2 regions of the Exiguobacterium sp. K1 genome follow, and region 2 is predicted to be linked to the other one. Evidence: riboswitches for the same ligand, from Rfam matches in the RefSeq annotation. Region 2 holds a riboswitch; the other holds the start of a gene.
The links. Region 2 has a riboswitch for S-adenosylmethionine ahead of metK (methionine adenosyltransferase). Riboswitches for the same ligand answer to the same signal wherever they lie in the genome.
Positions count from the first base shown of each region.

Region 1: another riboswitch for S-adenosylmethionine. It lies ahead of mmuP (S-methylmethionine permease); the one in region 2 lies ahead of metK (methionine adenosyltransferase).

Region 1 is NZ_JAOTIT010000004.1:67,539-70,968, forward strand. Features, by position in the region: gene N7U64_RS10070 (polysaccharide pyruvyl transferase family protein) at 1-1,272, shown strand, start outside; SAM riboswitch class I at 1,380-1,481, shown strand; gene mmuP (S-methylmethionine permease) at 1,562-2,962, shown strand; gene mmuM (homocysteine S-methyltransferase) at 2,937-3,430, shown strand, end outside.
Region 2 is NZ_JAOTIT010000001.1:35,495-38,924, forward strand. Features, by position in the region: gene pckA (phosphoenolpyruvate carboxykinase (ATP)) at 1-1,364, opposite strand, end outside; SAM riboswitch class I at 1,598-1,724, shown strand; gene metK (methionine adenosyltransferase) at 1,852-3,060, shown strand; gene N7U64_RS00200 (GNAT family N-acetyltransferase) at 3,206-3,430, shown strand, end outside.

The sequences.
Region 1 (3,430 bases), on a different contig from region 2:
ACAATCACGCCTGATTACTACTATTATGAAGAAGAGCGTGCAGATGAGATCAACGCGAACTTCGATTTGTATGTCATTCCACTCGCTGACGCATTCCGTAAAGAATTCGTTCCGACACTTCGTAAATATACAAAATTAATTAAAAAATTAAAGATTCCGGTCGTCGTCATCGGTGTCGGTTTACGTGCACCGTTTGAAGCGAACTTAAACGACGGTTTCTCGTTCGATGAAGATGTTAAAGCGTTTGTCAGTGCAGTTCTTGAGCGCTCAAGCATGCTTGGACTTCGCGGCGAAATCACATCAAAATACCTGACGCGTCTTGGTTTCCGTGAAGGAATCGACCACAAAGTCATCGGTTGCCCATCGATGTATGCGTTCGGTCGTGACTTGAAGATCCGTGAAACGAACATCACAAAAGATTCAATGATCGGGGTTAACTCGTCACGTCTTGCACCGCAAAACGTCCTTAACTTCATCACACGCGGAATGGAAGAGTATCCGAATCACTACTTCATCCCGCAATGGATGAAAGAGTTGCGTTTGACGTACACAGGGACACATCCGATTGCTGACTTATCGGTCACGAACTATCCGGTTAAAATGTCAGATCCGACTTACATGAATGACCGTGTCCGCTTCTTCCTGAACGCACAGACATGGATCGACTTCTTGAAAGAAGCAGATTTCAGCTTCGGAGCACGTCTTCACGGAAACATCACGGCAACACTTGCCGGAACACCAAGTATCCTGATTCCGAAAGATGCACGAATGCGTGAATTAACGGATTATCACCAATTGACACACATCTGGGCAAATGACATCACAGACAGCACACGCTTGTCGGATGTGATTGAGTCAGCTGACTTCCAAAGCCCGACACGTGTTCAAGCACGTAACTTCGACAACTTCGTTGATTTCTTGAACACAAATGATTTAGAGCACATCTACAAAGAAACGAACTATCCGGAGAACGTTCCGTTTGATCGCGAAATGGCAAAAGCAGAGTTGCTCCCGGTCGTTAAACCGATCACAGGAATCAGCATTGAAGAAGCTGTTTCACGTTTTGAATCATACTTCCCGGCCGAAGAGCAAAAAATCGTGGCTGCTCAAAAACGCGATAAAGCAAAAATGGCTGAAAAAGATAAAAAAATCAAATCGCTTCAAGGCAAGTTGAACAATCAAACAAAAGAAATGAAGCATCAACAAGGCACATTGAACCGCAAAGCGGTTCGGATGGCATTGAAGACTGCCGATTTGTTTGCGAAAAAATAAGCGATAGACGTCTTATACCAATTTGGTGTAAGGCGTTTTTTTGTATGATAAATTCTGAATTGTGTTGACAATTCAGAACGGGGTTGGTACTGTTATGAAAAATTACATTCTTATCCAGAGAGGTGGAGGGACTGGCCCTTTGAAGCCTCAGCAACAGGTCGAAAGATACTGTGCTAATTCCTGCGGGTGTTGCACCCGATCGATAAGCTTCTTTTTATTGTCGACCGACGCACCCATGCATGTGGGTGCGTTTTTTATTTTATGAGAGAAAGAGGAGTGTGGAGGAGCAATGAAAGAAGGAACGTTTCGTCGGAAAATGGAATCCCGGCATATCGTCATGCTGTCACTTGGCGGTGTCATCGGGACGGGATTATTTTTAAGTACAGGTTATACGCTGGAGCAGGCGGGGCGTGTCGGAACGATTTTATCGTACTTGGTCGGAGCTCTGGCCGTCTATCTCGTCATGCTCTGTTTAGGAGAGTTAAGCGTACATATGCCGGAAACCGGTGCCTTTCACAGTTACGCGACAAAATATCTTGGGTCCGGAACAGGGTATACCGTCGCCTGGCTCTACTGGCTGACATGGACAGTTGCGCTCGGTTCAGAGTTTACGGCAGCCGGTTTATTGATGCAACGCTGGTTTCCGGACGTTCCGGTCTGGCTGTTCAGCGCGTTATTTGTCGTCATGATTTTAGGGATTAACGTCTTGACGGTTCGGTTGTTCGCAGAAGTCGAATTTTGGTTTTCCGCCGTTAAGGTGCTGACGATTTTAGTGTTCATCGTCCTGGGAACAGCGGCCATTGTCGGATTTTTACCGCTTGCTGATGGATCGCAGGCTCCGTTGCTTGCTCCTTTGACGGAGGGTGGACTGTTTCCAAACGGAGCATTCGCCATTCTGATGACCATGCTCGCCGTCAACTTTGCCTATTCCGGAACAGAGTTGATCGGGATTGCGGCAGGTGAAGCCGTTGATCCGAAACGAACGGTACCGCTGGCCATTCGAACGACCGTCTTCCGGCTTGTGTTATTTTTTGTCGGAACGATCATTGTGCTCGCGATTCTTTTACCAAACGACTCAAAAGGAGTACTCGAAAGTCCATTCGTTGCCGTGTTCGAACGGATCGGTCTCCCGTTTGCAGCAGACATCATGAACTTCGTTATCCTGACAGCGATTTTATCGGCAGCGAACTCAGGTCTTTATGCCGCCTCACGGATGCTCTGGTCTTTATCCGATCAACGGATGATTACGCCGTTCTTTTCTAAATTAAATGCGAACGGAGTGCCGACACGTGCCGTTCTCTTCAGTATGATCGGTGGTCTGCTGGCCCTGTTTTCGAGCATCTATGCACCGGATTCTGTCTACATTGCCCTTGTCTCGATCTCGGGACTGGCCGTCGTCGTCGTCTGGATGAGCATCAGTGCCTCACAGTTCATGTTCCGCAAACGGTATCTGCAAGAAGGAAAGGATGTCAGCGATTTGGTCTACCGGACGCCCTGGTATCCGTTTGTACCGATTTTATCCTTTTTGATGTGTCTGGCTTCTTTGATCGGAATCGCCTTTGATCCGACGCAACGGGTTGCCCTTTATTTTGGTGTTCCTTTTATCGCGGTCTGCTACATCGTTCATCATCTGACTAAAACATCATGGAAACGGAGTGAGGAAGATGTCAAAGAACAACAATCCAGTTGAGCAACTATTAAAAAAACAGCCTTATATTTTATTGGACGGAGCACTGGCAACGGAACTCGAACGTCACGGGAGTAATCTCGACGACCCGCTGTGGTCGGCACGGGTATTGCTTGAAGAACCGGAACAGATTCACCGGGTCCATGCGGATTATTTTAAGATTGGAGCAGATTGCGCCATCACCGCTAGTTATCAGGCAAGCGTGACCGGATTCGGCAGTCGGGGAATTAAAGAGGATGAAGCGGTTGAACTGATCAAACAAACCGTATATCTGGCACAACAGGCGCGTGCGGAAACCGGACAGGCTGCGGCTCACGCTCTGATTGCAGGATCAATTGGTCCTTATGGTGCCTACTTATCGGACGGATCTGAATATGTCGGTCATTACGGAGTCGACGATGCACAGCTCGAAGCATTCCATCGTCCGCGGCTCGAAGCGTTAATTGAAGCAGGGGCGGACGTGTTAGCATT
Region 2 (3,430 bases):
GGGATGTCTGCAAGCAGACCGTTGACGGCCGCATTGACCATCGTTCGTGTATAGGAGAGTTTCATCCGGCTTCCTGTACCGTAAGCGCCGCCGGTCCAGCCTGTGTTGACGAGATAGACTGTGACACCGTGACGATCAATCAGTTCCCCGAGCATCGTCGCATATTTTTCCGGAATCAACGGCAGGAATGGTGAACCGAAGCACGTCGAGAATGTGGCTTCCGGTTCTGTAACGCCGCGCTCCGTTCCAGCCAGTTTTGATGTGTAGCCGGACAGGAAGTGATACATCGCCTGTTCTTTCGTCAGTTTACTGATTGGAGGCAAGACACCATAGGCATCCGCCGTCAGAAAGACAATCGTTTTCGGGTGACCGGCGCGTGACGGAACAGCGATGTTGTCGATTGCTGTAATCGGGTAAGCGGCACGTGTATTTTCAGTCAATGAAGTATCATCATAATCCGGAATCCGCGCATCATCGAGGACGACATTTTCAAGAACGGTTCCGAAGCGGATCGCATCAAAGATTTGTGGTTCTTTTTCGCGTGACAGATTGACTGTTTTCGCATAGCAGCCACCTTCGATATTGAAGACACCGTCATGAGACCAACCGTGTTCATCGTCACCGATTAATTGACGACTGTCATCAGCAGACAGCGTGGTCTTACCAGTTCCTGAGAGTCCGAAGAATAAGGCGACATCGCCGTCGTGTCCGACGTTTGCTGAACAGTGCATCGATAAAACGTCCTGTTGAGGTAAAAGATAATTCATGACAGAGAAAATTGATTTTTTGATTTCTCCGGCATACTCTGTTCCGCCAATCAAGACAATCCGGTGTTCGAATGACATCGCGATGAAGGTCTCGGAGTTTGTGCCGTCAACCGCCGGATCCGCTTTAAAGTGTGGTGCGTAGACGACCGTAAACGGTTCAAAGGCCGCAACCGTAGGATATTCACGTAAAAACAGCTGTTTCGCAAATAAATTATGCCAAGCATATTCGGTTACGACGCGCACTGGAAGGGTGAAATGCGTATCGGCACCAGCAGCAGCTTCTGTGTAGTAGAGTTGATCGGCTTCGTTCATGTAACGAAGGACTTTTTGTAACAGTTGCTCGAATTTGTCCGACTCCATCGGTTGATTGACATGACCCCAATCGATATGCATCTCACATGAATCATCACGGACGATGAACTTGTCTTTCGGTGAACGACCTGTAAATTTCCCCGTTTCTACAGACAAAGCACCATTTTCTGCAAGAACTCCTTCTTTGTTGCGAATCGCATGTTCGACTAGTTCAGCAACAGACAGTTGTTTGAACACATGCTCCTTCTTGAGTAGTTCTTCGATATTCAGGACCGTCATCGGCATCCTGACCCCACCTTTCCCCTACGTTGGTTTTGGCTCTACTATTAGTATGACACATTTATTATATATGACATACTAATGATAGAGCAATCATTTTTCATGCGCTGATTTCTATTTATCTGGAAACGCTTTCAGCATTAACAGTTTAACATCTCTTCCGAAATTTTTCGACTAGAAATTAAAACGTTGCTTGACAGAGTGAGCACAAGTTTATATCATGTAATTCGTAACGGATACTCTTATTCTGAGCAGGTGGAGGGAACAAGGCCCGAAGAAACCCGGCAACCGTCTTATATTAATTTCATCATTAATGTAGGAAAAGGTGCTCTCCTGAAGCGAAGTAAACACTTCGAACGATAAGAGGGTAAAGGAAGAACGCACAACCTTTCCCTGACCATTTTTGGACATGGAAAGGTTTTTTTCATTTTACCGTCCCACTCAACTAGGGGAAATGAGTACACCGTCAAATTCTTTTTTGGGAGGGTCAAACATGACAAACCTTAATCGCCGACTGTTTACGTCGGAATCAGTAACAGAAGGTCACCCGGATAAAATCTGTGACCAGATTTCGGATTCAATTTTGGATGCAATTCTTGCAGCCGATCCAAACGCACGTGTTGCGGCAGAAACTTCTGTCACGACAGGACTCGTATTAGTAGCAGGAGAAATCACGACATCAACTTACGTGGATATCCCGAAAGTCGTTCGTGAAACGATTCGCGAAATTGGCTATACACGCGCTAAATACGGTTTCGATGCAGACACTTGTGCTGTATTGACATCAATCGATGAGCAGTCAGCAGACATCGCTCTCGGTGTTGACCAAGCGCTTGAAGCACGCGAAGGAAACATGTCAGATGAAGAAATCGATGCAATCGGAGCAGGAGACCAAGGTCTGATGTTCGGTTATGCAACGAAAGAAACACCTGAACTCATGCCACTTCCGATCTCACTTTCACACAAACTGGCTCGTCGTCTTGCAGAAGTTCGTAAAAACGGACAACTCGATTACCTCCGTCCGGATGGTAAGACGCAAGTCACGGTTGAATACAATGAGAACAATGAACCTGTTCGCGTTGATACAATCGTTATCTCAACACAACATGCAGAAGAAGTGACGCTTGAGCAAATCCAAGCCGATCTGAAAGAACATGTCATCGCACCGGTCATTCCGACTGAGTACATCGATGCCGATACAAAATTCTTCATCAACCCAACTGGTCGTTTCGTCATCGGCGGACCACAAGGGGATGCTGGATTAACAGGCCGTAAAATCATCGTTGATACGTATGGCGGATATGCACGTCACGGCGGTGGAGCTTTCTCTGGTAAAGATCCAACGAAAGTCGACCGTTCAGCTGCTTACGCAGCGCGTTACGTCGCGAAGAACCTCGTAGCTGCAGGTCTTGCAGACAAAGCGGAAGTTCAACTCGCGTACGCAATCGGTGTCGCACATCCGGTATCAATCGCGGTGGATACATTCGGTACAGGAAAACTTCCTGAAGCACAACTGGTCGAATTGGTTGCTGAAAACTTCGATCTTCGCCCGGCTGGAATCATCAACATGCTTGATCTCCGTCGTCCGATCTATCGTCAGACAGCAGCTTATGGTCACTTCGGTCGTACAGACATCGAGTTACCATGGGAGCAGACAGATAAAGCCGCTACTCTTGAAGAGCAGGCAAAACGTTTCGCATAATTCATTGTTCAGAAACATCCTTCTAAAGGGTGTTTCTGAACTTTTTTTGTTTCTCCTGAACTTTGCAGGGATACGACTGAAATTTCTAGAAAAGGGTAAAAGAACATGAGTCTGTATTCTGTAAAAGGAAAAGGGGGATTTCGGTATGGAGATACGCGAAGCGGTTCCGGCTGATGCAGCACGCATTCATGATATTGCGCTCACGTCTTGGATGGACACATATGAGGAAATCTATTCAGAACGCTCGAAAGCCCATTTCGTTCAAGAAGCGTACCCGCAGGAAGAAGTGGTCCGGGCGATTCGGACAGCGGAGGAAGCACGTGGAGAATATTTCAACGTTGGACTGATTGACGGGGAAATCGTCGGTTTC